Regions from separate parts of the Pantoea sp. X-Soil-ISGK-421 genome, predicted to be linked through region 3. Evidence: predicted binding sites of a transcription regulator. Region 3 holds the regulator's gene; each other region holds the start of a gene.
What was found. Region 3 encodes LexA, which represses DNA repair genes until DNA is damaged. Its sites were predicted from a motif close to TNCTGTATGTACATACAGNA; they were not measured.

Region 1 (3,110 bases), 1.1 Mb from region 3:
GCATCTTCATCCTGACCGAAACGGTAAGAAAGGCCTACGCTCAGCATGCTGTTGTCTGGACGTGCACCAACGGTACCTGCGTCACCGATGTTGTTAACCCACTGATAGTCCAGGCGAGTCGCCCAGTTTTTGGTCAGTGCGTATTCAACACCAACAGCAGCCAGCGGAGAAACGCCGGTGTCGTGGTCGCTGATGCGAACGCCGTTGTTGTTTTGAGTTGAATCAGCACGCCATACCATACCACCCAGACGGGTGTAGACATCGAAGTCTTCGGTAATTGGGTAGCTCAGTTTAGCGGCCAGCTGAACGCCTTGTGCTTTGAACGCGCCATTCACTTGGTTGCCTTTGTTAGGCATACGGCCCAACCAGTCGTAACCCAGCTCGAAGCCCAGGTACGGGTTAGCCTGGTAACCTGCGAATGCACCAGCACCCAGCTGAGATTCGTGAGTTGGACCATCGTTGTTCGCGTAACCGTTACCGTAGTAACCAGTATCGTGATACTGAGACCAGCCCAGTTTAGCACCGGTATACCAGGTGTTATCTTTAGGTGCGGCCTGCGCTACGGTAGCGAAGCCAGCCAGTGCCACTGCAATTGCGATAGCTGTCTTTTTCATTTTTGCGCCTCGTTATCATCCAAATAGGCAATGAGCAAAAAGGTTGCTCTTTGTGTTAATCCTTCGCCGGGTCTAAACGCTCGCTTTTGACTCTACCGAAAAAACGGAGGTTATTGAGCACCCTGGCGAGCTAAAGTCTACAACGAGATTGGAAACTTACAAGTATGATGTGACGCTGCGCAGCAAAAAAACAGGGATTTATACACACATTTTAACAAATCACATGGCAAAATCTTCGGTATTAGAAAACAAAAAAGCGTCTAAGCCATTGTCATAGCTGGCGGGAAAAGAATCAGTAGCTTAGATGCAACTTTTGCAAAAAAAATGCTGAGAAAATTCCTGGATTTACTTAATGAAACAAATCTGAGGGAATTTTTGTTGGGTTAGGTTGTCTGGAATGAGCAAATTGACGTCCTTGCGGACGCAAAATCAAACCGAGCGCTTCACCTTCTGCTGCAGCTTGTTCCAATTCTAAACGCTCTTCATCGCTCAATTCGTACGGAATCCAGGCAAGCACGACGCTGTAATTGCCTGTACGTAACGCCTTAACCATACTTTCAACGGTGTTAAAACGCTCAGATTCGGTGATATGCATACTCTTGTCTAACGGCAATCCCGACTGCTGCATCCAACTGCGATTCAGCTTATGAGCCGGCGTGAGCCACAACTGCCAGCGTGATTGCTCGCTCAGCTGTTTTAGTACCGGTAGCAGCATAAGTTGCATCATTTCTGGTTGTTCGCTGGAGCGCAGTTCAGTGATTCCACCCAGCGAAGGTTGCGTTAAGCTTGGTGAAGCGAAACGATGAGAACGATCAGCAGGGCCAGAGAAATGAGTACGCATAATTTAATCACTCAGTAATGAACTGTATGAATATACAGTAATGGCTTCCTGGATAAAGATCAACCTCAATTTCTGAAAACGCCTCGCAATTTCTGCACAAGTTCTGTCCCACATGCTTTTATTCATTGAACAGCTAAATCGTTTTTTTTATCTTCTAACCAGATGAATCTGCGAGCTTTTATAGGAAATTTCCCGTGCATGGAATCCAATGAAGGGGGCATTATGAAGAGATATAACCCAGTAGTTGAGCAATCAAAAACGCAGTTGGCTGCACTAGGCAAAATCGAATCGCGTACGCAATTTGGGGGTTACGCGCTGACTGTTGAGAGGGTGATTTTTGCTTACATCAATGAGGATGCACTCTATCTGCGCGCCAGCGAGGCGCTTCACGTCTACAACGCGCAGCGCTCTTTGGAACCGCTGGTATACCGTAAGCGTGGCGTGCCGGTGACCTTAAGCTACTTCAAGGTCGACAAACAGCTGTGGCAAGATCCAGAGCAATTACTGCATTTATCAGCCAGCTCTCTTCGTGCTGCGCAGGATGAAATTGCGACCAGACTTGTCTCGCTACGTTTGAAAGACCTGCCAAATCTGAGCCTGCGTTTGGAGTTGATGCTACATAAGGTGGGGATCAGTTCGGTGCAGCTGCTGTGTGAAACAGGATCGCGGCAATGCTGGTTGAAATTGCGCGCGGTGAATAAGCATATAGGGCTAAAAACGTTGCTGGCATTGGAAGGTGCAATTTCTGGACATCATGAAGCGGCATTACCCGGCGCAATCAGGCAGGAGTTATACGCCTGGTATCTCAAAATGCTCCGCCAACATGCCGCGGCGGAGCATTTACAACCTTAGTTATTTACGAGGCTACGACGCAGACGTGCAATTTCGGGCATCAGCGCAACCAACAATCCCAATTGCTGAATGACTAACGGTGCGCGTGCATCCGGGCTAATCTTCATTTCGCTCATGCGTTGCATAAGCACCTGCTGCATGTCTGCAGCTTGTGCATCCGTGACACGTTCGATTTGTAGCACATCTTCAATGAAGCACACCGCATCATCCAGTAAGGTAAGTAAGGTGCTATCCGCGAGACGCTCGCGGTGCGCTCCCAATGCGGAGATATAGCTGAGAAAGGAGTGGTTGAGGCATAGCAGCCGAAACGCATTCTCACGCAGCGGTTGTTGCAGCTTGAGTTCACCACTGATATTGGACACCACGGATGCCAGCTCAGCATCGGCGTTATGTGCATCGCGACGAGCTACGCGATAAGCGAGGCGATTGTCTTTCCCCTGATGATACTGCTCCATAATGGCATCAAGATAGCGGCAGTTAGCATCCAGCGTACGATCGGCGACGGCAGTAATTTTGCGGAAACGCCAATCTGGCCAAACAAAGGCGACGGCGAGCCATGCCAGACCGCAGCCCAGCAAGGTATCCACCACGCGCGGCAACGCCACTTCAAACCCTTCGCCCAGCAAATTGAAGCACAGCAGAACGAGTAAGGTGATAAACAACGTGGCTTGCGCATATTGAATCTGACGGAAAGCAAAGAACAGCACACCGCTCAAAACAATCAGCACCAGCTGACCTTCAATCGATGGCACCAGCCACAATACCGGCAGGCCGATGGCGATGCCGGCTAACGTGCCACCAAT
Region 2 (3,110 bases), 540 kb from region 3:
TGGTACAGGAATATCCGATCAAATCGCATTCGGTAGTCGCGCATATCCGCCAGGCGAATCGTGGTGAAGTGTCGCTGGAAAATACCCATCCGTTCACGCGTGAGCTGTGGGGCCGTAACTGGACCTACGCGCACAATGGCCAGCTCAAAGGATATCGACAACTGGATACCGGGCCTTTCCGCCCCATCGGTGAAACTGACAGCGAGAAGGCCTTCTGCTGGATGCTGCATAAACTCACCGAGCGCTATCCACGCACGCCGGGCAACTGGCCAGCGGTGTTCCGCTATATTGCCGAGCTGGCAGCGGAAATGCGTGGGAAGGGCGTGTTCAACATGCTGTTATCAGACGGGCGCTACTTAATGGCGTTTTGCTCGACCAATCTCTATTGGATTACGCGTCGCGCGCCGTTTGGCAAAGCCACGCTGCTCGATCAAGATGTGGAGATTGATTTTCAGCAGCAGACCACGCCAAAAGATGTGGTGACGGTGATTGCCACGCAACCGCTGACGGGAAATGAAACCTGGCACCGGATAGTGCCAGGCGAGTGGGCATTATTTTGTCTGGGTGAGCGCCAGGAATGATTTCGAGGCAGCATCCAGCGTCGAAATCGCTGGCGTGTTGTTCACCGCATATTGACCGGTTGCCGTCACGTTCACGGTGGGCGGCACACGGTACTTCGCAAAGTAGGCATAGCCCGGCTGCAGTTCACGCCAGAAGGTAATGTAAGTCGAATAACGGTGGCGCTGCATGTTGCTGTCTGTCATGCGGAATGGATAGATGTTGACCTGAATCTCCTGCTGACCATTACGCAGTGCGGCGTTGGTGTAGTTGAAGATCTCATCCATTGACGCATTGGTCATCGCGTAGCAACCAATCGATACGCAATCACCGTGAATCATTAAATAGTTACCGTCATAGCCTTTGGCGCGATCGTATTGGTTGGGAAAACCGGTATTAATGGCGCGATAAAAACGGCTATCAGGTTTTAACTGGTTTAGCTTGACGTTATAAAAGCCTTCCGGACTTTTGAAATCGCCCTGGCGACGTTTAGGCCCTAAACCGCCAGAGAAATTACAGATGCGATAGCTGTCCAGCAAACGATATTCATTGCCGATTTTGCCGTACAGTTCCAGCGTACGCTCTTCCTTGAAAATCTGAATAAATACAGGTGTACCAATTAATTGTTTCTTTAACTCTTTGCTCACCGGAGCCAGCGGTTGCGTAGGCTCGGGGTTAATTGCCCAGCTAAGGGCTGGCATAAGAATCATCGCAAGCAATAATGCGATTCTGCCCATTCTGTAGATACCTTGAAGTGAAGAGAGACGATGACGCTAAGCGTCCGGGTATTGCATTATCGGAAATATCCGCTATCGCAGCGCAACATTAACATTGTCTGGCTTTTAATCAAGCCGATGTCTTAGAAAATGGCGCGTTCCTAAAAGGAATACGACCCAATATTTGTAAACTTTAATCTCTCACTCAACAATTATTGCCGATATTTTTCTCTACTGTATACTTACCCAGTATTCGGAGGGCGTATGCGCAAAATTATTCATGTCGATATGGACTGCTTTTATGCAGCGGTTGAGATGCGCGACGATCCCTCTTTACGTGATATTCCTATCGCTATCGGTGGTAGCCGTGTGCAACGTGGGGTAATCAGTACCGCCAATTATCCGGCACGCAAATATGGCGTGCGCAGCGCGATGCCAACGGGCATGGCGCTCAAACTCTGTCCGCATCTGCGGCTGCTGCCTGGCCGTTTTGAGGCGTATAAAGAAGCTTCCCATCAGATCCGTGACATCTTCTCGCGTTATACTTCGCTGATTGAACCGCTGTCGCTGGATGAAGCCTATCTGGATGTTACCGATAGCCTGCACTGTCATGGCTCGGCCACGCTTATGGCACAGGCGATTCGCGCCGATATCCTGCGTGAAACCGGCTTAACCGCTTCCGCGGGTATTGCGCCGATTAAGTTCCTCGCCAAAATCGCTTCCGATCTCAACAAACCCGACGGGCAATATGTGATTACACCGGACGCGATGGCCGATTTTTTACTGACGTTGCCGCTGAGCAAAATTCCTGGCGTAGGTAAAGTCGCAACCAAAAAGCTGGAAGAGATGGGTTTGCGCACCTGCGCCGATGTGCAGCGTACCGATCTGGTACTGCTACTTAAACGCTTTGGCAAATTTGGCCGCATCTTGTGGGAACGCAGCAACGGCATCGACGAGCGAAATGTGGTGGTCGAGCGTGAGCGCAAATCGCTCGGCGTTGAGCGCACGCTGATGGAAGACATCCATAGCTGGGAACAGTGTCTGGAAATTATTGATTTTCTTTATGCTGAGTTGGAGCGCCGTTTAACGGCTATCAAGCCGGATAAACAGATCGCAAGGCAAGGCGTAAAGCTGAAGTTCAACGACTTCCAGCAAACCACACAGGAACATGTTTGGCCGGTACTGAATAAAGACGACATCATTGCGGTAGCGCGTCAGGCGTGGGATGAGCGTCGGGCAGGGCGCGGCGTACGGCTGGTGGGATTGCATGTCACGATGGTTGATCCGCAGCTGGAGCGGCAGTTGGTGTTGGGATTATGAAAATGCGGCATCAATAAAAAAACCGACCGAAGCCGTAATGCCGCTCACATAAGCAATAAATCGACGATATATGCTGGTGCGCATGAATGCGCACCCTACGAAAACTCAGCGAATTAAACGTAGGGTCGCCATTCATGGCGACCAATCAACAAAGCATAAATTTACGCTTTTTCGGGCACCACGCTCAGCAGCCCGGTCAGCAGTTTCCAGTACAGACCGACGCTCTCGATGTGTACCTGCTCATCCGGTGAGTGCGGGCCGGTGATGGTTGGACCGATCGAAACCATATCCATATTCGGATACGGCTTTTTGAACAGACCACACTCCAGACCGGCGTGAATCACCTGAATGTTTGGCGTTTTGCCAAACAGCGCTTCATAGGTTTTACGCGTCAGCGCCATCACCGGTGAATCGGCATCGGGCTGCCAGCCAGGATAGCCGCCTTTCGGTGCGCTTTTTGCGCCCGCCAGCTCGGCCAGCGAAGTCAGAACTTCCACTACCCAATCTTTGCCGGTA
Region 3 (3,110 bases):
CTTCATCCTGAGTGAGATAGATATATTGCCTGCCTATCAGGCGATATACCCACACAACGCGCTACTCATTTGCGCCGTATAAGGTAATTGTAGTAGCCGTTTCGTAGTTTGCAGAGAATTACAGATTAATCTGTAGTTTACGCTTCGCTTATTTAGGCATTGAACCAGCTATTACGTTGCCAGTGCCCACGCCAGATTACCCACAGCGAGAGCCCACGTAACGCGAGAAATACCGTCACCGCCAGCCATAAACCGTGGTTGCCCAGCCACGGCAGCGTCAATAGTGACAAGCCATAGCCGATTGCCGCTATCACCATGCTGTTACGCATTTCACGGCCACGCGTTGCGCCAATAAACATGCCATCCAGCAGATAGCACCAAACACCAACCAGCGGCAGAATCACTTGCCAGATAAGGTAGCGATCGGCCATTTCGCGCAGCGCTTCCAGTGAAGTCAGCATCGCCACTATCTGCGGACCCGTAAAGGCATAAATCAGCGCAAATATCACCGCAACAAAACAGGCCTGACGGCAGGCCGCATGCCAGATAAGCAATAATCGACTGCGATCTTTGGCCCCAACGGCCTCACCGGAGCAGGCTTCAACTGCGTAGGCAAAACCATCCAGCGCGTAAGCAGTAAAAGTGAGGAACATCAGCAGTACAGCATTGACCGCTACCACATCCGGTCCAATACGCGCACCAAGAATCGTGAGCGAGGCAAAACAGATTTGCAGCATTAAGGAGCGCAGCATAATGTCGCGATTAAGGCGGAACAGCCGTGCCGCATCGCCGCGCCAGCTGCTTTTTAGCAGAGTAAAGTGGATACCGCGCATTTTCAGCACACGCGCCACCATCCACAGCCCCACGCCCAGCGTGACATATTCTGCCAGTGCGGTTGCCGCCGCCGCCCCGGCCACGCCCCAATGCAGTTTGAGGACAAACAGCAGATCAAGCAGGATGTTGACCAGATTGCCAATGATCAGCAGCACCATCGGCGCACGTGCATACTGCACGCCCAGCAGCCAGCCGAGAATCACCAGATTGGCTAAGGTCGCAGGCGCACTTAGCCAGCGAATCTCAATGAATATTTTCGCCTGGTGTTGCACTTCCGGGCTGCCACCCATCAAGGCTGCAGCCAAACTGCTTACCGGCGTCCGCAGCACCATAAACAGCACACCAAAAACCAGCGCAATCAGCAGCGGTTGCGTTAAGGCGCGCGCCAGCGCGGTTTTATCATTAGCACCAAATGCCTGAGCGGTGAGTCCGGTCGTGCTCATGCGCAGGAACAATAGGAGCATAAAGATGAAGCTGGTTGCCGTCGTGCCAACCGCGACACCGCCCAAATAGATAGGGCTATCGAGATGACCAATAACGGCAGTATCCACCACGCCCAATAACGGGACGGTGATGTTTGAAAGGATCATCGGCAGCGCCAGCCGCCAGAGCGTTTTATCTGAAGAGGAAAACAGCTGCATTCGCCCATTCCGTTGTTTGCGGTAATCAGCGTAATGGCGCCAGAGTGAGCCGCAGAAAGAGTCACAGAGAAGTAAAACAGCAGACTGCGGTTAGCGCATGATACGCCACCGCAGTGGGTGAGGCTCAGAAACTGATTAGAGCCACTCGCCGTTGCGCACAATCCCGACAGCCAAACCTTCAACGGTTAGCGACTGCTCACGGGTATCAACGACAATCGGCTGAAAATCGGTATTTTCTGGCAGCAGATGAACAATCGCACCCTGCTTTTTCCAGCGTTTCACGGTGACTTCATCATCAATGCGCGCCACTACAACCTGGCCGTTACGCACTTCCTGAGTTTTATGCACCGCCAACAGATCGCCATCCATAATGCCAATGTCTTTCATCGACATACCGCTCACGCGCAACAGAAAATCAGCGCTCGGTTTGAACAGGTTAGCATCCACCTGGTAGTGGGCTTCGATGTGTTCCTGTGCCAGCAAGGGCTCACCGGCAGCGACGCGGCCAATCAGCGGCAGACCTTCGCTCGATTCTTCTTCCATCAACAGGCGAATCCCGCGCGATGCGCCGGAAACAATTTCAATTACGCCTTTACGCGCCAGCGCTTTCAGATGCTCTTCAGCAGCATTGGGCGAGCGAAAACCCAGTTGCGCAGCAATTTCCGCACGCGTTGGCGGCATGCCCGTCTGGTTAATATGGTCGCGAATCAGGTCATAGACCTGTTGCTGCCGTGCAGTTAACGCTTTCATCCCGCCCCCTGGTTGTTTATACAGTCGCTGTGAGTATATACAGGTATTGGCGAAATGAAAACCGTAACAGAGGGAAAAATCAGCGGTTTGATGAATCTGGAATCCCTATCTCAAATGCGTCCAGAGCAGCGCGATCCAGACGAACAGAGCCAGTAAGATAGTCAGTAATACGGCAGCCGATCCCATGTCTTTGGCACGGCCCGCGAGCGGATGTTGCTCTTGACCAATGCGGTCCACCACCGCTTCGATAGCGCTATTAAGGATCTCAACGATGATAACCAGCACCACCGAGCCAATCATTAAGATGCGGGCGATGGTATCTACATCCAGCCAGCAGGCCACAAGAATAGCCACCAGCGCGGCAACGGCTTCCTGCCGAAATGCGGCTTCGTGCTGCCATGCGGCGCGTAACCCCTGCCAGGAATAACCGGCGGCTTTCACTATTCTTACTAAACCGGTGACGTTATTTGCCATGTCTATGGAACCCTTGAACTATTTTGACGTCAATGTGAGGGCAGTTTGAGGCGGCAGAGCCACAGACCTTCGCTGCGCTTTCTGGTATGCTTGCCGCGCTTTGCTAACAAGAGGCTTAAAGTTGTCTATGTCAGGTTGGCGTAAACTCTATTACAAATTATTGAATTTACCACTCTCTATTTTGGTAAAAAGTAAGGTCATTCCGACCGATCCCGTCTCTGAGCACGGGATCGATCCGACACGTCCTGTGATGTATGTTTTGCCTTATGATTCAAAGGCTGACCTACTCACGCTGCGTGCTCAATGCCTGAAACATGATCTGCCCGATCCGCTGGCTCCGCTGGAGATCGATGGCACCCTGCTGCCGCGTCACGTGTTTATTCACGATGGCCCACGCGTCATTCCCTATTT

Region 1: a site for LexA is predicted at 1,476-1,495, ahead of sulA (SOS-induced cell division inhibitor SulA). Genes of this name have one in related genera too.
Region 2: a site for LexA is predicted at 1,507-1,526, ahead of dinB (DNA polymerase IV). Genes of this name have one in related genera too.

What each region holds. Positions count from the first base shown of each region.
Region 1 is NZ_AP035979.1:1,485,237-1,488,346, forward strand. Features, by position in the region: gene ompA (porin OmpA) at 1-614, opposite strand, end outside; gene sulA (SOS-induced cell division inhibitor SulA) at 964-1,455, opposite strand; gene AC6I8K_RS06810 (TfoX/Sxy family DNA transformation protein) at 1,678-2,307, shown strand; gene yccS (YccS family putative transporter) at 2,304-3,110, opposite strand, start outside.
Region 2 is NZ_AP035979.1:912,278-915,387, forward strand. Features, by position in the region: gene AC6I8K_RS04080 (class II glutamine amidotransferase) at 1-581, shown strand, start outside; gene dpaA (peptidoglycan meso-diaminopimelic acid protein amidase) at 552-1,295, opposite strand; gene dinB (DNA polymerase IV) at 1,539-2,594, shown strand; gene pepD (beta-Ala-His dipeptidase) at 2,756-3,110, opposite strand, start outside.
Region 3 is NZ_AP035979.1:376,567-379,676, reverse strand. Features, by position in the region: gene dinF (MATE family efflux transporter DinF) at 153-1,475, opposite strand; gene lexA (transcriptional repressor LexA) at 1,611-2,225, opposite strand; gene AC6I8K_RS01685 (diacylglycerol kinase) at 2,331-2,699, opposite strand; gene plsB (glycerol-3-phosphate 1-O-acyltransferase PlsB) at 2,827-3,110, shown strand, end outside.